DNA from 3 places in the Diaphorobacter ruginosibacter genome. Region 3 is predicted to be linked to each of the others. Evidence: predicted binding sites of a transcription regulator. Region 3 holds the regulator's gene; each other region holds the start of a gene.
What was found. Region 3 encodes sigma-54, which starts transcription at its own class of promoters, with help from an activator protein. Its sites were predicted from a motif close to TGGCANGNAANCTGCTTT; they were not measured.
Positions count from the first base shown of each region.

Region 1: H9K76_RS21515 (pilin) is a predicted target of sigma-54. The motif match lies at 6,038-6,055, and genes of this name have one in related genera.
Region 2: H9K76_RS00645 (ammonium transporter) is a predicted target of sigma-54. The motif match lies at 4,214-4,231, and genes of this name have one in related genera.

Region 1 is NZ_CP060714.1:4,769,515-4,777,213, forward strand. It holds gene argC (N-acetyl-gamma-glutamyl-phosphate reductase) at 1-686, opposite strand, end outside; gene sucC (ADP-forming succinate--CoA ligase subunit beta) at 959-2,119, shown strand; gene sucD (succinate--CoA ligase subunit alpha) at 2,138-3,034, shown strand; gene H9K76_RS21500 (TerC family protein) at 3,206-3,895, shown strand; gene H9K76_RS21505 (Stp1/IreP family PP2C-type Ser/Thr phosphatase) at 4,272-5,087, shown strand; gene H9K76_RS21510 (FHA domain-containing protein) at 5,220-5,870, shown strand; gene H9K76_RS21515 (pilin) at 6,144-6,701, shown strand; gene H9K76_RS21520 (hypothetical protein) at 6,779-7,549, shown strand; gene H9K76_RS21525 (phosphoethanolamine transferase) at 7,610-7,699, shown strand, end outside.
Region 2 is NZ_CP060714.1:130,054-137,752, reverse strand. It holds gene H9K76_RS00660 (GMC family oxidoreductase) at 1-780, shown strand, start outside; gene H9K76_RS00655 (hypothetical protein) at 826-2,319, opposite strand; gene H9K76_RS00650 (hypothetical protein) at 2,456-2,761, opposite strand; gene H9K76_RS00645 (ammonium transporter) at 2,833-4,077, opposite strand; gene H9K76_RS00640 (sulfite exporter TauE/SafE family protein) at 4,596-5,354, shown strand; gene rocF (arginase) at 5,417-6,334, shown strand; gene H9K76_RS00630 (ABC transporter substrate-binding protein) at 6,524-7,288, shown strand; gene H9K76_RS00625 (amino acid ABC transporter permease) at 7,363-7,699, shown strand, end outside.
Region 3 is NZ_CP060714.1:321,254-328,952, reverse strand. It holds gene H9K76_RS01565 (IPTL-CTERM sorting domain-containing protein) at 1-2,659, opposite strand, end outside; gene H9K76_RS01560 (acyl-CoA thioesterase) at 2,917-3,357, opposite strand; gene H9K76_RS01555 (RNA polymerase factor sigma-54) at 3,799-5,379, opposite strand; gene lptB (LPS export ABC transporter ATP-binding protein) at 5,435-6,196, opposite strand; gene lptA (lipopolysaccharide transport periplasmic protein LptA) at 6,241-6,906, opposite strand; gene H9K76_RS01540 (thiol:disulfide interchange protein DsbA/DsbL) at 7,082-7,699, opposite strand, start outside.

The DNA of each region.
Region 1 (7,699 bases), 720 kb from region 3:
TCGGCCACCTTGGGCGAGCCCGGCAGGGTGTCGAGGTGCAGCGGCAGTTGCACGAGCATGCCTTGCGGGAAGTTGCCGACCGAGGGTACGAAGATCGGACGGCGCGACATGCCCGTGTACTTCATGATCTCGGGGATGTGCTTGTGCGAGAGGCCCAGCGCGTACAGCTCGAACGGAGCGGCATCGCCTTGCTCGTAGGCTTCGATCATCGTGCGGCCGCCGCCGGAGTAGCCGCTCACCGAGGGCAGCGCGACCGGATAGTCGGCGGGCAGCAGGCCGGCGTCGACCAGCGGGCGCAGCAGGGCGATGGCGCCCGTGGCGTAGCAGCCGGGATTGGCCACGCGCGTCGCGTTGCGCACGGCGTCGGCCTGGCCGGGAGCGAGTTCCGGAAAGCCGAAGGTCCAGCCCTCGGTCACGCGGTGGGCGGTCGAGGCGTCGATGATCTTGATGGCCTTGCCCGTCGTGCGGGTAACGTCGTCGACCAGCGCCACGGATTCGCGGGCTGCATCGTCATGCAGGCACAGCACGACCAGATCGATGCCTTCGATCAGAGCGCGCTTGGCGGCGGGGTCCTTGCGCAATTCGGGGGCGATGCTCACCAGCTCGACTTGCGGCATGGCTTGCAGACGCTCGCGGATCTGCAGTCCGGTCGTGCCAGCTTCGCCATCGATAAAGACTTTTGCCATGATGTTCTCCAGGGGGCCTGCAATATGAAAGGCTGATAGAGGGATAAGTTATATCCACATTATTGGTGCGCCGCAACATGATACATTTATTAGTTGCCATGCTGATAGAGCCCGCGGCCAGGCACCCTTTTCAGGAGCCGCTGACTCAACCGACAACGTGTTTCTATCACTCCAGAGTGACGGGCGTTGGGGCGGATCGCGCGATCCGCGGAGGTTGAGTCCGCAATCCTGATTGGCGGTCGGGCACCAACCACTTCTCCGAGAGACACCTCATGAAGATTCACGAGTACCAAGGCAAGGAAATCTTGCGTAGTTTCGGTGTGCCCGTCCCCCGCGGCATCCCTGCATTCACCGTTCAGGAAGCTGTCGAAGCAGCTCAGAAGCTGGGCGGCCCGGTCTGGGTCGTGAAGGCGCAGATCCACGCTGGTGGCCGCGGCAAGGGCGGCGGCGTGAAGGTCGCGAAGACCATCGACGACGTGAAGGCACTGGCCGGCCAGATCCTGGGCATGCAGCTGATCACGCACCAGACCGGCCCTGAAGGCCAGAAGGTTCGCCGCCTGTACATCGAAGACGGCGCCGACATCCAGAAGGAATACTACCTGTCCGCCGTGACCGACCGCGCAACCCAGAAGGTTGCGTTCATCGCTTCGAGCGAAGGCGGCATGGACATCGAGGAAGTGGCGCACTCCACTCCCGAAAAGATCATCACCGTGTTCGTGGACCCGCTCGTCGGCTTCACCCAGGCCAACGGCGAAGAGCTGGGCAAGGGCATCGGCATGCCTGCCGATTCGATGGCCCAGTTCATCGACATCTGCCAGAAGCTCTACAAGTGCTACATGGACACCGACGCTTCGCTGGTTGAGATCAACCCGCTGAACCGCGACTCCAAGGGCAACATCATCGCCCTGGACGCCAAGTTCAACTTCGACTCCAACGCCCTGTTCCGCCACCCAGAAATCGTGGCCCTGCGCGACCTGGACGAAGAAGATCCTGCCGAGATCGAAGCCTCCAAGTTCGACCTGGCCTACATCTCCCTCGACGGCAACATCGGCTGCCTGGTGAACGGCGCCGGTCTGGCCATGGCCACCATGGACACCATCAAGCTGTTCGGCGGCGAGCCGGCCAACTTCCTGGACGTGGGCGGCGGCGCCACTCCCGAGAAGGTCACCGAAGCCTTCAAGATCATGCTCAAGAACCCCAAGGTCAAGGGCATCCTGGTCAACATCTTCGGCGGCATCATGAAGTGCGACACCATCGCCACCGGCGTGATCACTGCCTGCAAGGCCGTGAACCTGCAAGTGCCGCTGGTCGTGCGCATGAAGGGCACGAACGAAGAGCTGGGCAAGAAGATGCTGGCCGAATCCGGCCTGCCGATCATCTCCGCAGACACGATGGCCGAAGCGGCCACGAAGATCGTCGCTGCCGTCAAGTAAGCCCTGGAGAGAAACACCATGTCTATCTACATCAACAAAGACACACGCGTCATCACCCAAGGCATTACGGGCAAGACAGGCCAGTTCCACACTGAAAAGTGCCAGGAATACGCGAACGGCAAGAACTGCTTCGTCGCTGGCGTGAACCCCAAGAAGGCTGGCGAGAAGATTTTCGACATCCCAATCTTCGGTTCCGTGAAGGACGCCGCCAAGGAAACCGGTGCGACCGTTTCCGTGATCTACGTTCCACCGGCAGGTGCTGCAGCCGCCATCTGGGAAGCCGTTGAAGCCGACCTCGACCTGGCGATCTGCATCACGGAAGGCATTCCGGTCCGCGACATGCTGGAAGTGCGCAACAAGATGCGCGCCAAGGAAGCCGCAGGCGGCAAGAAGACCCTGCTGCTGGGCCCCAACTGCCCAGGCCTGATCACGCCCGACGAGATCAAGATCGGCATCATGCCCGGCCACATCCACAAGAAGGGCCGCATCGGTGTGGTGTCCCGTTCCGGCACGCTGACCTACGAAGCCGTGGCGCAGCTGACCGAGCTGGGCATTGGCCAGTCGACAGCCGTCGGTATCGGTGGCGATCCGATCAACGGCCTGAAGCACATCGACGTGATGAAGGCTTTCAACGACGATCCAGACACCGACGCCGTCATCATGATCGGTGAAATCGGTGGCCCGGACGAGGCGGAAGCCGCTCGTTGGTGCAAGGACAACATGAAGAAGCCGATCGTCGGCTTCATCGCCGGTGTGACAGCCCCTCCGGGCAAGCGCATGGGCCACGCAGGCGCGCTGATCTCCGGCGGTGCCGACACGGCAGACGCCAAGCTGGCCATCATGGAAGAGTGTGGCTTCACGATCACACGCAATCCTTCCGAAATGGGCCGCCTGCTCAAGGGTCTGCTGAAATAATTTCGTAGCATCTGGGCTTTATTTCGCAAGGGTTTGCGGGCTAAAGTCCTTAAATGCTTACGCATTAATACGCATGACGAGGGCCTTGCGCCCTTCTACACTGCGAACTCCAAAAAGAAACGCCAGCCTGTTTTTCAGGCTGGCGTTTCAATTCATAACAGCGGAGTAACAATGGAATTCCTCAGCACGCCCGATTTCTGGATCGGGCTGGTCAAGATCATCTGGATCAACATCATTCTCTCGGGCGACAACGCCGTTGTCATTGCACTTGCAGCCCGCTCGCTTCCCCCCGAACAGCAGAAGAAGGCCATCATGATCGGCTCGGGCGCCGCCGTGGTGCTGCGCATCGTGCTGACCGTGGTCGCGGCCAAGCTGCTGGAGCTGTCGTTCCTGCAGATCGTCGGTGGCTGCCTGCTGCTGTGGATCGGCTATCAGCTGCTGACGGGCGACGAGGACGGAGAGGGTGAGTCCAAGGGCAACAGCGGCATGCTGGCTGCCGTGCGCACCATCCTGATCGCCGACCTGGTCATGAGCCTGGACAACGTGATTGCCGTGGCTGCCACAGCACAGGGCAACATGGTGCTGCTGATCCTGGGCCTGGCCATCAGCATCCCGCTGGTGATCTTCGGCTCCACGCTGATGATCAAGCTGATGGAGCGCTTCCCCGTCATCGTGGTGCTGGGCGCCGCGCTGATCGGCTGGGTGGGCGGTGAAACCATCGTCAACGACAACATCCTGCACGGCTATGCGCTGGCCCACCCCTGGCTGCACTATGTGGCCGCGGCGGCCGGTGCGGTGCTCGTGGTGGCCGTGGGCAAGTTCGTGAAGGCACGCAACGAATCGAAGACGGTTGCGGCCTGATCGATCTGCTGCCACCCCGTGTGCCCGCCTTGCGGCGGTGCATCTTTCCAAAGGCAAGGCCTCCGCAAGGGGGCCTTGCCTTTTTGCCATGGCTCATTGAATCTCGGGGCAGGCGTCCCTTGGGTGCTGCGCGAGCGCGACAATGGACTGCACGCATGGTGAGGTAAGGGTGTGCCTGCTTGCGTGCCTGAATTGTCAGACGAATGTTAATAAATACTATCAGTTGCGCTTTGTTTCTTTGTGTCGTCTATCATTACGCCCAACCATCCTTTTTTAAGGGGCGTCACATGGCGGTTCGGATGCGGCATGGGCCGGGAGTTCTTCTCTCGAGATCATCGCCATTCCAGGGCTGCCAAGGTGCAGCCGCTGCTCCACCATGATTCATCGGTCTACCGCTTCCCATGAATTCGTCGCATTGACGGATGTTGGACGCGTGCGCGCCAACAATGAAGATGCGGTAGGGGTCAACGAAGTCTCGGGCATGGCCATTCTTGCGGATGGCATGGGGGGCTACAACTCGGGCGAGGTGGCCAGCGCCATGGCCATCGAGTATGTGGACTCGCATGCGGCCCGCATGCTCCAGGAACTGGGCCCCGACGTCACGCCCTCCGAGTTGCGCGAGCTGCTGTACCTGTGCATCAATGGCGCCAACCGCAACATTCTCGAAGTAGCGCTCACCACGCCGCAGCACATGGGAATGGGAACCACCGTGGTGGTGGCGCTGTTCCGGCGTGACCGCGTGCTGCTGGCCCACCTGGGCGACTCGCGCTGCTACCGCCTGCGCGACGGGGCGCTGCAGCAACTCACGCGCGACCATTCATGGCTGCAGGAACAGATCGATGCCGGCCTGCTCACGCAGCAGCAGGCCCAGGAATCCGAATACGGTAACCTGGTCACACGCGCGCTGGGCGTCGAGCCATCGATTCAGATCGACATCGACGAATTCCCGGTGGAGCCGCAGGACCTGTACATCCTTTGCTCGGACGGCTTGACCGACATGATCGGCGACGATGACCTCGCGGCCCTCGCACGGGCACCGACCTCGCTTGCCGACAGGGCGGAGCGCATGGTTCAGCTCGCCAACGCCATGGGCGGCAGGGACAACATCAGCGTTGTTCTGGTCCAGACCGCCGGCGAAAAACACAAACCCATCAAGCCCGGCCTGGTCTCGCGATTGCTGCGCTCATATTGAGCCCGATCTTTGCTAGTAAGAAGGTCACTGCAGGGGCATACTGCCGCCAAGTGACTCTTCGCCCCCATGGCGGAGTGTGCGCGCATGCAGGGATTTCTGGCTGAACAGACAATAATTCTGAAGGAAAAGATCATGCCCAAGATGGTCGTATCGGTTGATGGAGTGGTCATCAAGGAAGTGCCCCTTACCAAGGAGCGCACCACCCTTGGCCGTCGCCCGTACAACGACGTAGTCATCGACAACCTCGCCGTCAGCGGCGAGCACGCACTGGTCCACATGACGGGCGACGACGTGGAAATCGAGGATCTGGACAGCACGAACGGAACGCAGGTCAACGGCAAGGCCGTCAAGCGCCAGAAGCTGCGTAGCGGCGACACCATTGAACTGGGCCGCTACAAGATCCGCTTCATCGACGAAGTGCCGAGTGGCGCGCATGACTATGAAAAGACCATGCTCTTCAAGCCCGGCATGGCGCTGCCCAAGGTTCCCCACTCCCGCCCCGCGCCTCTCTCGGCCACGCCGCTGCAGGCGGACGTGAAGGTGCTCTCGGGCGCGGCTGCGGGCCGCCAGGTCTCGCTGCTCAAGGTCGTCACCACCATCGGCAAGCCCGGCGTGGCCATCGCCTCGATCACCAAGCGCCACCACGGCTTCGTGCTGGCCCACGTGGAAGGCGGCGAACACCCCACCCTCAATGGCGAGGCCATCGGCGACGAGCCCATTCAGCTCAAGGACGGCGACCAGATCGAGATCGTGGGCACGACCATGCTGTTCATTCAGCGCTGAATTAGTCAATAAAAGCTATTAATATCAAGGATTTGATAACAATTTTCGTGCCGAAATTGTTCGTCGTGACACTTCTGCTCGGACAAAATTGTCAATTGTTACGAGTGTGACACCCTTGAAAGACGTTGAATTTACATTTCGTGAGGCACGCGGTGTTAGGCGAAAGTTGGCACGGTTGGTGCTTTAGATAATGCAAGGCTTGGGGCTCTCGGAGTACACCTCAAGTCTCCTGATCCTTCTTTCTTAATGATTCACTCCGGGGAGAACTTGACTATGAAGCGTACTATCCAAAAGGGTTTCACCCTTATCGAATTGATGATCGTTGTGGCGATCATTGGTATTCTGGCTGCTGTGGCACTGCCTGCTTATCAGGACTACACCGTGCGTTCACGCGTGACAGAAGGCTTGAATTTGGCACAACCGGCGCGTGCGATGATCGTGTCTGATGTTTCGTCTCCTGCTGATCTCACTCGTACCAAAGATACTTGGAATGCGCAATCTAGTAGCACGGGTGCCGCCTCTAAGTTTGTCAATACCGTGTTGATGGCTGATGTGGCTGGCGATCAAGTGACGGCTGGGGAAATCACCATCACCTACAACGCAGGAGTTGTTGGTGTTGGTAATGCTGCGAACACACTCGTGTTGACTCCTTGGATCAATAACGGTACCTCTACACGTATCCGTTTGGGTACAGCATTGGCTGCTGGCACCTCCGGTACTGTTGATTGGTCCTGCCAATCGTCGACCAACGCTGCCGCCACAGCACAAATTGGCCAAGCTGGTACAGCCGGTTCACTGCTCGCAAAGTATGCGCCTGCGCAATGCCGTTGATATTTCACCTGGTTGCGAGACTGGGTAAATAGATAAATGAATAAAAGGATTCCGATTTGCCGGAATCCTTTTTTTTTATGAATAATCGTTTTAAGGCTGCTGGTAAAGCAGCATTAGTCCATTTGGGAATCAGTTTAATTATTGCGAGCTCTATCGCGATATTTTCATTGATGTTTTGGTTTCCTAGTCCATACTTAAGAATTTCTGGAGGGCTACATTTATTCCTGATACTGATCACCGTTGATATTCTATGCGGCCCCCTTATTACAGCCATTGTATTTAATCCAAAAAAAAACAAGAAAGAATTATGTTCTGATTTTGGTGTGATTTTCATTATCCAGATCATCGCTCTTGCTTATGGATTATATGTGCTTTCCGCTGCGCGCCCTGTTGCTGTAGTTTTTGAATCGGATCGTTTTGTGTCCGTTTCGGCGGCTCAAATTGATAAAGATCTGCTACCCTTGACATTAGAGAAATATCGCTCTTTGCCTTGGTCTGGGCCAATACTACTAAGTACGCGCAGTCCCAAAGATGGGAATGAATTTATCAAGAGCATTGAATTGTCGATGAGGGGGATTGAACCAAGCGCTAGACCTGACTGGTGGAAAGAGTACGATAGCGATAGGGCCAGCGTGATGTCAAAAATGAAAAGGCTGGATGATCTCTACTCGCGAAGTCCTGAAGAAAGTAAAAATATTATAAGAAAATCATTGAAATCTTTGGGGGTGGAAATAAAGGATGCTACATATTTGCCGTTGGTTTCTTCGAGAGAATTAAATGGGGCAATCGTTATCCTTGACAAAAAAGCAAATGTTATTGGATTTTCTGAGGTAAATGGATTTCTCTGAGAATCTAATCAGATAATTTGGTCTTTAATAATTTACATGAATAGTTTAATCAGTATGAGCATGCCAGTAAAAAAAAATAAAAAATGGCTAATTTTTTTGCTCGTAGTGATATTGCTGAATATTCCTAATTTATCCACATGGGAACGCTTT
Region 2 (7,699 bases), 190 kb from region 3:
CAGCACGGCATCGATGTGGTGCGCGACCTGCCCGGCGTCGGATCCAACCTGCAGGACCATCTGCAGATCCGCGCCGTCTACAAGGTGAAGAACGTGCCCACGCTCAACGTGCTGGCCAGCAGCCTCGTCGGCAAGGCGAAGATCGGCCTCGAGTACGCGTTCATGCGCAGCGGCCCCATGAGCATGGCGCCATCGCAACTCGGCGCATTCACTCGCAGCAGTCCCGAGATGGCGCACCCCAACATCCAGTACCACGTGCAGCCGCTCTCGCTCGATGCGTTCGGCGAGCCGCTGCACAGCTTCCCCGCATTCACGGCCAGCGTGTGCAACCTGAACCCGACCAGCCGCGGCACGGTGACGATCAAGCATGCGGATTTCAAAGCGGCGCCCGCGATCGCGCCCAACTACCTCTCGACCGACGCCGACCGCAAGGTGGCCGCCGACAGCCTGCGGGTGACGCGCCGCATCTGCGCCCAGCCGGCGCTCGCGAAATACTCGCCCGAGGAATGGAAGCCCGGCCCGCAGTACGAGACCGACGAAGACCTGGCGCGTCTTGCGGGCGACATCGCCACCACCATCTTCCATCCCGTGGGCACCACCCGCATGGGCCGGGACGACGACCCGATGGCCGTGCTCGACTCGCACCTGCGCGTGCGCGGCATCGCGGGCCTGCGCGTGGTGGATGCGGGCGCGATGCCGACCATCACGAGCGGCAACACCAACTCGCCCACCCTGATGATGGCGGAGATGGCATCGCAGTGGATCCGCAACGGGCAGTGACCCTGCCGGGTCACCCGTACGGAAAGTACGGGATATGCAGGAACCTCATGGCTTGCTCAACGCACCTGCTGCAACACCATATCGATCCTTGATGCGCCACACGACGATCTGATCACGATCGTCGTTCATTGCCTGTCCCACCGAAGTGCCGTTGCCGTAGGAGGGTGTGAAGCGGTACTCGTCGCGTGGCCCCTGGCATCGCACGGTGCCCTGGGGCGTGCTCTCGAACCAGCATCGAGCCGCACCAGCGTCGTCCGTAGCGCGGCCGTTCTCCACCCTCGTCAAGTTGAGCACGGTGGAGATGTAGCTGCTGAATTCGCCCTCGTTCCACACCAGCCATTGTCCCAGCAAGCTCTCGGCCGCAGGTGCGTCAGCGCCCACACTGAACTTCTGCATGTCCGTCCACTGCTCGCCGGGCAGCCGGATCTGGCCCGTGGTCGGCGACGTGAAGCGAATCTGCGCGTTGCCGTCGCTTCCAGCATCCACGCCGGACTGCGCGCCCCCACCATAGTGTCGGCCTCCTCGTACTTTCATCAGCGGCACGGAGCTTTCACCCTCCACATAGCTTCCTGATCCAATGCGGAACGTCGGGCTCCCATCCGCTTCGTACGCGTACACCTGCACAACCAGCGTGGAGGCCTGCAGATCCAGCGACAGGCCACGTCCAGGCCGGCCGGTGTTCTCCGAGTTGATGATCCACATGCCGGACTGAGGCACGCTATAGCTCTTGGCCGGATCGGCCCAACCCGTGGTCGGTGTGTCGTACTGAGGGCGGGTATTGGGTCCCACATTACCCGCGGCCATCCGCACCCCGACAAGCCTGCGTTTGCCCGCAGAGAACGACCTCGTCACCGAGCCCTCCAGCTGGCGGTCAAATCGCTGGAAGCTCACGTCCGCATAAGAGTCCGGAGCCTGCCAGCCCGTCCGGCAACTGAAGGTGATGCTGCCGTCGACAACGGCGTTCTGGCATGCGCCTTTGTTGGTTCGAAGACCCTGCGCGTCGTCCGTGATGATCAGGGGATAGGCGCTGGTGGGCTTGTTGTGTGCGTCGAGTTCGGCCACGAACCAGTACTCGAGAAAGTCCTTGCGCAAGAACTGGGTGGGCTGCAATCCATCGAACTGGAAACGGGAAATGGCCTTGGCCTGCTCCCCTGGGAACTTGATCGTGCCTCGAGTTGCGTCGGTGAACTGCAGTTCGACTGCCCCCGCCGATCCGGTTTCTGCAGCATCCAGCGCCGGGCCACCGAAATAGCGCCCGCCCTTGTACTCCATCAATTGCCCGCTGAAGCTGTTGCCGTTCATGGCTCCCGCCGTCAGATGGAAGGTGGCCTGTCCCGTGGGCGTGTAGTTGTAGACGGCCATCACCAGCGTGCCATCACGCACCTCGATGCCCATGCCTCGGCCCGGCTGGCCGTTGACCTCATCCGTCACCACCCAGTTGCCGGGGCTGACCGTGAAACCGGAGGCCGCCATCGCCACCGATCCCATCCAGGCCATGCCGAGAAGATATGCCGTGGCAGCTGCTTTCAACTTTCGCATGTGTCCGTCCATCAATGAAGTTGCGGGGACTGTATCAGCGGGCAACATCGACTTCCAGGCGCATGGGACCAGATGGCCCGCGCGAACCGGGGGATCACAAGGCGGCGCGCGCCACTCCGCGCTTTGCCAACAACTGTCAGCGCAATCGTCCCACGTACTTCCGCTCCTCCAGCCGTTGCCGGAGCATGTCGCCTGCGCGCTGGGCGAGCGGGACGCGCTGCCGGGTCTCAGGCTCCTCAAGCCATGCGGCCTCGAGGCGCGCGGCCCATTCGGGAAGCTCCGGCACGCTGTGGCTTTGCGCGTGCGTGCGTGCGAAGGTGATGATCGCCAGCGCATATTCCGGATTGGCTGCCATCCACTCGGTGTCGGTCACGCGTCCGGTGTGACGTCGCAGCAGGACATGCAGGTGCGCGGCGATGGCCAGGCGATCGTTTTCGCTCATGTCGTTTTCTCCCATGATGATCGAACCTCACTGTGCTCACGGTCGCATGCACCAGCCCGCACCCCTGTGGTTCAGGTGCCTGCGCTCTCGCGGTGCAGCGCGATGTCGAGCCCCACATACTCGGCCTCTTCGTCCACGCGCAGACCGATCAGGCTGTCGACCAGCCAGAACAGCAGCGCCGTCGCCACCAGGGTGAAGGCCCCGACGCCGAGCACGCCGATGGCCTGCGTGAGCACGCTGCCGCTGGCTCCCCCGATCTCCGGATCGGCGAACACTCCCGTGAGCAGCGATCCCACGATGCCGCCCACGCCGTGCACACCGAAGACATCGAGCGAATCGTCGGCACCCAGAAGGCGCTTGAGGCTGGTAGCGCCCCAGTAACAGGCCACGCCCGCCAATGCGCCGATGAGAAGCGCGCTGCGCGGTGTGACGAAGCCCGCGGCCGGCGTGATCGCCACCAGCCCGGCGACCAGGCCCGAGCACAGGCCCAGCAGGGAGGTCTTGCCGCGCACCAGGTACTCCGCGAACATCCAGCCCATCGCGCCCGCGCTTGCGGCAATGTGGGTCACGGCCAGCGCCAAGGCCGCACGCCCGTCAGCGGCCAGCGACGAGCCTGCATTGAAGCCGAACCAGCCGATCCACAGCAACGAGGCGCCGATCATCGTGAAGCCCAGGTTGCAGGGCTCGAAAGGTTCGCGGCCGTAACCGCGGCGGTGCCCGAGCATCCAGGCACAGACCAGCCCCGCGATGCCCGCATTCACATGGACCACGGTGCCGCCCGCGAAATCGAGCGCCCCCATGCGCGCGAGCCATCCCCCCGGCTCCCACACCCAATGAGCGATCGGCGCATAGACCAGCAGGCTCCACAGCCCGACGAACACCAGCATCGCACCGAAACGCATGCGTTCCACCCAGGCGCCGACCAGCACCGCCGCAGTGATCACCGCGAAGGCCAGCTGGAACATCGCGAATGCCGCCTCGGGCAGGTGCGGCGCGAGATGGCTGACCGCCACACTGCGGTGCACGGCGCTGAACTCGAGCCCTGCAAACCAGGCGCGCGAGTCCGATCCGATCCAGCCGTTGCCCGGCGTGAACGCCAGCGAATAGCCCAGCGCCAGCCAGAGAATGCTCACCACGGCCGCGATCGCCACCACGCTTGCCATGGTGTTGAGCACATTCTTCCTGCGCACCATTCCGGCATAGAACAGCGCAATGCCCGGAAGGGTCATGAGCAGCACCAGAATGGTGGCCACCATCACCCAGGCGGTGTCGACGGGACTGATTCCGTCGAGCGGAACCACGGATGGACGGCTCATGGAGTCCGCCAGCGCCTGCAGGGGCAGAAGGCCCACAACACAGGCACCGACACATCCCCAGGCCCTGAATTTGCCGCTACAAACCTTGCGCACTGTCATAGTTCCCCGCGTGTCCATGATGACGATCTGCAACCAAAATGCACAAGTCGTGCCAAGGTGTTTTTCATCGCACTGCATCAAAAGGGGCCGCGCCTGCGGATGTACGCTCCAAAATAGGGTGGGGAAATCACCAATGCACTATCGATGTGCAACCATTACAGTCTCCTTACTCGAAAGCGCGCCTCGGCACGCAGCGAGGGGACCGAGGAGACGCCACAATTCGAACACCATCACAATATCCGAGCATCCCCCATAAGATGCCAGTTCACCCAAGCGCCGCACATGCGGCGCTTTTTTTTGCCTGATGTTTTTCAATGGCGGCACCGCACTGGCCGTTGCTGGCAGACAGCGCCAAGAGGCGGTGCTGCTCTCCTCGCAAGGAGCCCGGCAAGCCCATGCGTCAATGAGACAATCGCGGGATGGAATGGATCATCGTTTCGCTGGCCTCGATGCTCGGCGGTTTTGTGGATGCAATCGTGGGCGGAGGCGGGTTGATCCTCGTCCCTGCGCTGTTCGCTACGTTTCCCACGGCGCCGCCCGCGACGCTGCTCGGCACCAACAAGAGTGGCGGGATCTGGGGCACGGCCGTCTCCTCATGGCAGTTCAGCCGCAAGGTGCAGATGCGCTGGCATGCCCTGCTGCCGGCGGCAGGCGCGGCGCTCGCCGGCTCGTTTCTCGGTGCATGGGCCGTCACGCTGATCTCCGGCGAGTTCCTGCGCAAGCTGCTGCCCTTTGTCCTGATCTGCCTGCTGCTGTATACGCTGGCCAAGAAGGACCTGGGCAAGAGCCATGCGCCGCGCTACCAGGGCAGCCGGGAGGTGACCATCGCCTGCGCGATCGGCCTGACCGTGGGGGCCTACGACGGCTTTTTCGGCCCCGGCACCGGCAGCTTCTTCATCTTCCTGTTCGTGCGCCTGCTGGGCTACGACTTCCTGAACGCCTCGGCCTCCGCCAAGCTCATGAATCTCGCGAGCAATGCCTCCGCACTGGTGCTGTTCGGCATGAAGGGGCACATCTGGTGGCACTACGCCATTCCTCTGGCGCTCTTCAACATCATCGGCAGCGTGGCTGGCACCCACCTCGCTCTCAAGCATGGCGCGGGGTTCGTGCGTAGCATCTTCATTCTCGTGGTGAGCGCGTTGATCCTGAAGACGGGCTATGACGCCTTCCTGAGATGAACATCCCAGGGACCAAGCCGCCTATCATTCCATCCGGGACTCAAGGAAGGTCGGGTATCTCTATGCGAGGAATCACTTTGATCGGCGCGCCCACCGATGTGGGGGCCAGCGTGCTCGGAGCCAGCATGGGGCCGGAGGCGCTGCGCATCGCGGGCATCGCCCAGGCATTGCGCGCGCGGGACATGAAGGTGTTCGACTATGGCAACCTGCTCGGCCCGGGCAATCCGCAGGCCCCCGCGGAGGGCGGATTTCGCCACCTCGACGAGGTGACGGCCTGGAACCGCGCCCTGTTCGCCGCCACGCTGGACACCCTGTCCGCAGGCCGGCTGCCACTGATGATGGGCGGCGACCACTGCCTGGCGATCGGCTCGATCAGCGCCGTCGCGCAGCACTGCCGTGCACGGCAGCAGCGCCTGAAGGTGCTCTGGTTCGACGCGCACGCCGACTCCAACACGCCCGCATCGAGCCCGAGCGGCAACCTGCACGGCATGCCTGTCGCCTGCCTGCTGGGCCACGGGCCCGAGCAGCTGACGCATCTGGCCGACACCTCCCCGGTGCTCGCGCCCCGGGAGGTCACGATGATCGGCATCCGCAGCGTCGATCCCGCGGAGCGGCAGTTCGTGAACGAACACGGCATCGACGTCTACGACATGCGCACCATCGACGAGATGGGCATGCGTGCGGTCATGCAGTCCGCGCTGGCGGACGTCGATGCGGGCACCCACCTGCACGTGAGCTTCGACATGGATTTCCTCGATCCCGGCGTGGCACCCGGTGTGGGAACGCCCGTGCGCGGCGGCCCGACCTACCGCGAGACGCAACTGTGCATGGAAATGCTGGCCGACTGCGGCGCGCTGGCCTCGGTGGACCTGGTGGAGCTCAATCCGGCGCTCGACATCCGCAACCAGACCGCCGAGCTGGCCGTCGAATTGCTGGAGAGCCTGTTCGGCAAGTCAACGTTGATGCGCGAAAAGCGTTGATCGTGTGGGATCCCTGCGTCTGCGGGTTAATCCCCGCAGATCGGGATGACCACGGCCAGTCCGTTTTTTTATAATGTGGCTGCTTTATGACACCGCCCCGCTACAAGAGGGGGTCAAACGGTTCCGGCTTGTGATCTGCAATGCCGGATTTTTTTGTACCTGATGCGATCCCGCAGGAATGAGACCTACATGAAGAAAATCTTTGCATCCGTAGCCGCCGCCGTGGCTCTGTGCGCCGCTGTGTCGGTGCAGGCTCGCCCACTGGACGCCATCCAGAAGAGCGGCAGCATCACCCTGGCCTCCGAAGGCCAGTACGCGCCTTTCAATTTCTTCAAGGGAAAACAGCTGACGGGCTATGAAATCGAGGTGGCGGAAGCCGTCGCGAAGAAGATGAACCTGAAGTACGAGTGGAAGGCCGTCGGCTTTGACGCCCTGCTCACCGGCCTCGCGCAGGACCGCTGGGATCTGGTGATCGCATCGCACGGCATCACCGAAGAACGCGCCAAGGCCGTGACCTTCACACACCCCCACTACTGCTCTGGCGGCATCATCGTCTCGATGAATCCCTCCATCAAGACCGCCGCCGACCTGGCAGGCAAGGTGGTGGCCGTGCAGACCGGTACGAGCTACCTCGAGCACGTCAAGCAGGTGCCCGGCGTGAAGGAAGTGAAGAACTTCCCGACCGACGAAGCCGCCCGCAGCGCGCTGGCCTCCAAGCGCGTGGACGCCTGGGTGACCGACCGTTTCGTCGCCAAGGAAATGCTGGCCAAGGCACCGAAGGCCGGCTTCAAGACCGGCGACATGCTGTTCATCGAACAGATCGCCGCCGCCGTCTCCAAGGGCAACACCGGCCTGGCCGACGCCTACAACACCGCCCTGAAGGCACTGATCGCGGATGGCACCATCAAGGCCATCTCCCAGAAGTACTTCCAGGAAGACGTGACCTGCAAGTAACAGGCACGCCCTTTCATTCCACACCAATGACGCCGGAGCCTTACGCTCCGGTCGTTCGTTACGCCTGATTTCCCATGCTTCTAGCCCTCTGGCCCGCGCACTGGAGCCGCAACCAACGCAGCAATGCGACACTGGTTGCGGCTTTGGTGTTGATGGTGCTGGTTCTTGCACTGCTCGGCCAGCTTCTTTCGTTTTTCCCCGAACCCATCGGCTCCAACGCCGAGCTGTTCAAAGAGGGCGCACTGACCACGCTGTACCTGACCATCATCAGCGGCGTCGTCGGACTGATTCTGGGCACGAGCGCAGCGCTCGCCCGCACCTCGCGCAACATCGTGCTGCGCTGGATCGCCAGCATCTACATCTGGGCCATTCGCGGCACACCGCTGCTGGTGCAGATCCTGTTCGTCTACT
Region 3 (7,699 bases):
TGTCCGCATTCAGCCAGACCTGCAGCGACCGGCCGAGGCCGGCGCCCTGATCCCCATCGGGCGCGACCGGCATGGCGATGCCGACACCGAGCGTGCTGCGGGCATGGCCGGCCAGGCCCGCGAGGGACACGGGAACCGACAGGTCGCGGCCCTGCCCCGGCTGCAGCGCACCATCGATGGCTTGCTCCGTTCCCGCGGGAAACAGCACATGCGGATCATCGGCCTGCAGGCGAAGCGCCGCACCGCTCACGGCCACGTTGCCGCGGTTCACCACCCGCACGAGCAGCCGCGCGGTCTCGCCGTTGTCGAGGATGGCATCGCCGTCGCATGAACTCGCGGCCGGATCGCCCATTGACAACTCGAGCGTCTCGACCGCCAGCATCGGGCCTGCGTCAAAGCTCTCCACCACGCCCCGGTTGTCGATGGAATAGGTGTCGGGCCCTTGCGCGCCCAGTCCCGCCCCGCGCCGTGCAAAGCCGGTCAGGCAGGCGGCATAGTCCTGCGGGTCGTTGGCGGCCATCACCGCCAGCAGCGCATCGCGCGCGTTCAGCAGCGTGGGGTTGATGGGCGTGAGCTTCATGCCCGCCACCAGATACGACTTCATGCGCTGCTGCGCTTGCGCGAACGGGTGTGTGTTGAGCATGCCGGCGTAGCATTCCCACAGCATGCTGGCCCAGACTTCACCCGCGTTGTGAAGCTCCGAGTTGGGCGCGCCATTGCCTGCGAGGGCCGGGTTGATGGGGACGGTGCCGGTCAACGGCGCGCCATCCTGGATGTGCCGCAAGCTCAGCGGGTTGCGGCCCATGTCGGTCGAATAGGGATAGCGGCGGCTGCCGAAATACGAGGTGTTGCCCCCATCCACGGCGGGTGGCATCACGGCACCGTTTGCGTAGGCCCCGTGGGCGTAGGCGCCCTGGAAGCGGTCGTTGCCGGGCCTGAGCCGGTCCTCGCCCGTGACGGTGACAAGCTGCGCCACGAAATCGCTCCAGCCCTCGCCCAGGGCGGCGGCCTGCCGGGTCGACAGGCCCGTTCCGTTGCCGATCAGTCGATTGCTCAGGTAATGCGCCCATTCATGGATGACGATGGTGTTGTCCAGTGCCCCGCTGCGCATGGGCGCCGAGCGGTTGTACAGGTAGCTGCGCAGGATGGGGGGCGCACCATCGGCCGGCGTGCTCATCGCCGAGTTGTTGAAGCCGATGTAGTTGAGCGCGCGCGCGGAGATCGCATCGTTCTCGAGGCCCCCACGCCCGAAGTTGCGGGCTTGCGCGTTGCCAGATGCCTCGTCGAAGCCGGCATCGTAGAACCAGTCGTGCAGCCAGTTGAGCACATAGAAGATGTTCGCCAGGGAGCTTGACGCCTGGCCCAGGTTGGCCAGGGGGCTCGCGGAGAAGTCGTAGCCATAGGCGAACGAACGGCTGGCGGTGCAGGCATGGAAATCGGCCTCCACGCGCGACGCATTCGGCTCGCAGAACACCCTGCCGGCGAGCGGCGACCCGCTGTCTCCGTCCGGCCGCACCACATCGGCAAAGGCACGCACATTGTTGCCCGCGGTGAAGCCGAGCTGTGTGTTGATACCCGAATCCACCCACGGATCAGCGCGCGAGAAGGCGGCGCTGGCCAGCGTGATCTTCGCGGGTGCCACCATCGCAGGCGCAAAACCGCTGGGGCCCCCGCCCGGATAGGGACTCAGCCCCATGCCCTGGGGTCCGCGCAGCGGCACGCCGGTCTGCGGATCGGCCCACACGCCATAGGTGTAGGCGGCAGCCCCCGCGTCGTGGGCCACCATGCTGCTGCGGAACAGCAGGGCGCCGCTGCTGCTGTCGATCACATAGGCGTAGGCACTGTGCACACCGCCCTCCAGCACGCGCAGCTCCAGGTAGTAGGCGGCCAGCAGGCCCTGCGGCATGCGAAACCAGGTGGGACGATAGCGGATCGCATCCTCCAGCACGGCTCCCCCAGCCCCCTTGACCGTCGATGGCAGTTCGAGCCAGCGGTAGCCGCCCGCATCGGCCGCCTGCGCGCGCTCGGTAAGCTGCGCATGAGCATCGGCCGCGAAATCGAAGTCGCTCAAGGCCTTCTGCGCCGCCGCCGCGGGGGACAGGGCAGACGACGCGGCTGACTTGCTCGCGCCGCCGGCAAGCTGGGTGCTGCCAATGGAGCCGCCCACGCTCAGTGCCTGCTGCCGCGCATCGAGCAGCACCGTGGCCTGCTCGCGGAATACCGGGATTCCTTCACGCTGGCTCGTGAGGCGCACCAGGCGGGCACCGCTTGCGAGCGCCTCGCGCTGCACCTGCACGGAAGCGGCATCGATGTCGGATGCACTCACCCCATAGAGAGGCGCCAGGCGCTTGAACACGTCGCGTGCGGCACGCGTCGCATCGATGGCAGGGGCCTGCTTGCCATCACCAACGGTGGAAACACCCTGCGGCACGAGTTTCACGAACACGGGCGATCCCAGCCTACTGTCGCGCGTGATCTGCTGCACCTCCGCAGGCAGGGCCACACCGTCCTTGCCAAGGGAACTTGCCCGCGGGGGCGCCGCCATCAGCGCGTCGACGGAAACCAGTTCACGTGCCGCTGCACCACTGCCTGGTGCAAGGCATGCGGCGAGCGCCGCATAGAGACAGTGCTTGCACGAGTGCTCGAACGCCTTCTGCATGTGTCGCCTCCCGCACGCGGCGACCACAGGCGACACGTTGCTTCCAGGAAGACGGGCGCGTCACCCGCTGGCCGCAGCCGCAAAAGATGATGCGGAAATCGGCCCCATCCTGCGAGGCCGCACTCTGTCGGTTCGGCACATGTTAGGAGGAAACATGTAAGGATTCTGTTTCCTTTTGTTTTTCTTATTATGAAATTTGAATGCCGGAACTATGCCAGAAGCGGCCTGCCATCGATTTTCATACGCAAGAAAACGTTTCAGCCGATCTGCTGCATGGCCTGCAGCCGCTCCAGGACGGCGCCGGGAACCGGCACCACCTTGCGGTCCGTCCGGCTCACGAAGACGATGCCGGTCTTGCCGCGCGCAACCTCGCGGCCCTGGGATTTCTCGGTGACGCTGAACACCAGGTCAAAGCCGTAGCGGTTGAAATCCGCAGGCGTCATCCGGATGCACATCACCTCGCCGTGAAAGCCTTCCGACTTGTATTGCGCGACGATGTCGCCCACCACGATGGTGGTGTCCGGGTCATCCTCCGCGGGAAACCCGATGGCCTGGAAGAAGCGCAGGCGCGCCTCCGACACCAGGCTCAACAGCTGTGCATTGTCGAGATGACCACCCTGGTTCACATGGCTGATGTAGATCTGCACCTCGGTGCTGAAGGCGAAATGCGCTGGAAGTTCGAAGACGATGCGTGCCATGGGCGAGTGAAGGGGGTTCGGAAGAGAGTTCGGAAGGGCGTTCAAGAAGAGAACTCGAAAGCGCTGCATTCTGACATTGCGCGGCAGCGACGCCCGCCTGGCACATGTGTCCATGTCCTGCACCGCTGCGTGCAGGGCTGAGGGCCCACATGTGCCGGCGTCGTCTTGGCGGCCTTTTTCCTTGCACCAGGCACCGCCGACGAGGACATCCATCGTCCGGGCCGGTGCGGCCGCTGCGCTTCCCCTTTGCACTCCACCGGAATGCCCCTCGAGATGTGCTGCACCGCCAGCCGGAAGCGGGGTGCAGTTCGCAATGCACCAATGGTCACGATTTCGGCCGGTGCTGGCAATACCTCATTCGGGTGAAATTGAAAGCAGAGCAGACAAAAAACGACGTTTCTTACCCATGAAAACCCTTGGCGCGTTCATGGGCCGCTGCCCTCACACCGCCTTGCGCAGATTGGCCGGGGGAATCTTCAGCGCCTCGCGGTACTTGGCCACGGTGCGGCGGGCGCACTCGATGCCCTGCTCCGCCAGCATGTCCGCGATCTTGCTGTCCGACAGCGGCTTCTTCGGGTTTTCGGAGCTCAGCAGCTGCTTGATCAACGCCTTCACGGCCGTGCTCGACGCGCTGCCGCCCGTCTCGGTTCCCAGGCCCGATCCGAAGAAGTACTTGAGCTCGAAGGTCCCCTGGGGCGTGGACATGTACTTGGCCGTCGTCACGCGGCTGATGGTGGACTCATGCAGGCCCAGCTCGTCCGCGATGTCGCGCAGCACCAGTGGACGCATGGCCAGTTCGCCGTGCACGAAGAAATTCTTCTGGCGCTCGACGATGGCCGTGGACACGCGCAGGATGGTGTCGAAGCGCTGCTGCACGTTCTTGATGAACCAGCGCGCCTCCTGCAGCCGCTGCTGCAGGCCCGCATGGGCCTCGTTGCCGCGCTGGCCGCGCAGGGCGTTGGCGTAGACGTCATGCACGCGCAGGCGCGGCATCACATCCGCGTTGAGCTGCACCGTGAACCGCATCTGCGCGCCGCGCCCCACGTTCTTGACGATCACGTCGGGCACGATGATCTGGCGCTGGACATCGGCAAAGCGCCGCCCCGGGCGAGGTTCCAGGCGCGCAATCAGGTTCATGGCCGCGCGCGTGTTCTCCTCACCGGCGCCACAGGCCTGCGTGAGGCGCTTGACGTCGCGGCGCGCCAGCAGGTCCAGCGAATCGCGGCAGATGTCGAGCGCCACGGCGATGATCGCCGGATCGCCCTCCTCGTCCTGGTTCATGCCGTGCAACTGCAGCGTGAGGCATTCACCCAGGTTGCGCGCGCCGACGCCCGCTGGCTCGAGGCTCTGCAGCAGGCGCAGCGCCACGGTGAAGCGATGCACGAGCTCTTCGAGCTCCTCGGTGGGCGCATCGTTGCCTGCCAGGGCAATCGCCAGTTCGGCAAGCGATTCCTCCAGGTAGCCATCGTCGTTCAGCGATTCAATTAGGAAGCGCACGGCGGCACTGTCGATCTCCGACAGATGCAGCGAGAGTGCCTGCCGGTGCAGGTGGTCGGTGAGCGACTCATGTGCACGCGCAAGATCGATGGCGTCCACTTCATCCTCGCCGGACCCGCTCGTATGGGTGCGCGCGGGAGCATCGCCCCCCCACTCGCCATCATCCGGCTGGACATCGACCGTGCCGTCGCCATCCCAGTCGACGCTCTCGGTCTGGGCCGCCGGCGGGTCTGCATCGGCTGCGGAACCTGGCTCGTCGGCGCCTGCCGAGGCCGTGGTGGAGCCTGCGGCATGCAGGGAGAACTCCGCCTCTTCGCCGCTTGCCGGCGTGTCCGCGCTGTCGAGCCCGAACTCCTCGCGGGTGGCGGTATCGGTTTCGCGCTCCAGGAACGGGTTGTCATCCAGCATCTGCTCGACCTCCTGGTCGAGCTCCAGCGTGGAGAGCTGCAGCAGCTTGATCGACTGCTGCAGTTGCGGCGTGAGCGCCAGATGTTGCGATACGCGGAGCGACAGTCCCGGTTTCATTGCCCGCAGTCCTGTCTCGCGATGAAGCGTCCCCTCAGGTCGTCACCCATGGCACTCACATGCGGAAATGTTCGCCGAGGTAGACCCGGCGCACATCGGCGTTGTCCACGATCTCCGAGGGCGTGCCCTGGGCAAGCACATGGCCGTCGCTGATGATGAATGCGTGATCGCAGATACCCAGCGTCTCGCGCACGTTGTGGTCGGTGATGAGCACCCCGATGCCGCGCGCCTTCAGGAATCCGATGATGCGCTGGATCTCGATCACCGCGATCGGGTCGATACCCGCAAAGGGCTCGTCGAGCAGGATGAAGCGCGGCTGTGTCGCGAGGGCGCGGGCGATCTCGACGCGGCGGCGCTCACCGCCCGAGAGCGCCAGCGCAGGCGATTCGCGCAGGTGGTCCACACGCAGCTCCTGCAGCAGCATGGTCAGGCGCTCCTCGATCACCGCCCGCGAGAGCGCGTGGCCGTTCTCATCCTTCTGGAGCTCGAGCACGGCACGCACGTTGTCTTCGACGTTGAGCTTGCGAAAGATCGATGCCTCCTGCGGCAGATAGGACAGCCCCAGGCGCGAGCGCTTGTGGATCGGCAGGTCCTGCACGGACTGGCCATCGATGTAGATCTCGCCGGCGTCGGAGCGCACGAGACCCACGATCATGTAGAACGACGTGGTCTTGCCGGCGCCGTTGGGGCCCAGCAGACCCACGACCTCGCCCTTGCGTACCGACAGGGACACGTCCTTCACCACCTTGCGGCTGCCGTAGGATTTCTCGAGATGCAGGGCCTCGAGGCGGCTGTGCGCATCCACGCTGCTCGTCATGGGCGCTGCTGCGGAATCAGGGTTCAACACGTCGACACCACTACTCACTTGCTGCCGCCCGTGCTCAGTTCGGGGCTCGAGCGCAACGCGGGCGCTTCTCCCGTGCGTGCAGGCCTTGCGGGCTGGGACGCCGCGCCTTCCGCCGGTTTCTCCTTGGGCGTGAGCGTCATGCGCACGCGCCCGGAAGGCGTGCCACCCTGTGCATTGCCCGGCGTGGTGCTCTTGACGCCATCCACCGTGAACACGTCGGTGATGTTGTTGTAGACGATCAGTGCGCCATTGACCTGGTCGGTCAGCGTGGTGTCGCGGTAGCGGCGCAGCTCGGCACGGCGGATGAACTTGACGATGTCGGCCTTGCCGTCGTATTCGATGACTTCGCCCTCGCCCTCGACGAACTCGTCCGGCGCACCGGGAGCGGAATCACGCTTTTGTCGGAAGAATGCGCGCTTGCCGGCGGCAGCGGTCACCGTGCCGAACTGGAAGCCATCGGGGTCCTGCCGCACCTCCAGCTGCGCACCGCGCAGCACGATGGTGCCCTTGGTCATGACCACATTGCCCGTGAACACGCTGATCTGCTTGAGCTCGTCATGGCGCAGTGCATCGGCCTCGATGTTCATCGGCTTGTCACGGTCGGCTTTTTCAGCATGGGAGGCCACCGAGCCGAGGGCCAGCAGGCAGCCAAGAAATAACGGGATGAGTCTGTTTTTCATAGGGCATGAATCTTGCTCGGCCATTGTACTGAAGCCCGGGCAAGAAGGTATGGAAACGACCCCGCCACGATAGGCGGACAAGGTAAAGATCGTGCACCCCGACACGCCGGACCAAAAAAAACGCGCCCCAGGGGACGCGTTCTTCAGCCGTGGCGAGACGAGGAGTTCGATCCGATCAGGCCTTGAGCGATCCCAGGTACTCGACGACCTGCAGCACGCTCTGCATGTTGCCTGCCATGGTGCCGTCGGTGTAGTACTTGCCCGCCACGCCCATCGATGGCACGCCTTCGACCTGGTAGGCCTCCTGCAGTGCGGCCGCCTTGCGCAGCAGGTTGGCGGTGTTGAACGAGTTGTAGGCTTCCTTGAACTTCGCCACGTCCACGCCCTGCTTGCCGATCCACTCGAAAATGGCATCGTCCTTGTTCAGGGGCAGGCGCTCCACGTGCACCGCATGGAACACCTTGGTGTGCAGTTGCGGCAGGAGGTTCATGGCTTCCAGCGCGAAATACAGCTTCTGCTGGGGCACGAAGCTCGCGTTGAAGGCCACCGGCACGCGGCGGATCGCCATGTTGGCAGGAGCGCTCTTCGCCCAGGCCTCGAAAGCCGGCTCGAAGGCATTGCAGTGCGGGCAGCTGTACCAGAAGAACTCGATGACTTCGACCTTGCCTGCGGGCGCATCGGTCGCCACGGGCTTCTTGAGCTTGACGAAGTCCTTGCCCTCCTTGAAAGCGCGGGCCTGGGCCTGTGCGTTCATCGACAGGGGCAGTGTCAGGGCGGAAGCGGCGACCGCCGA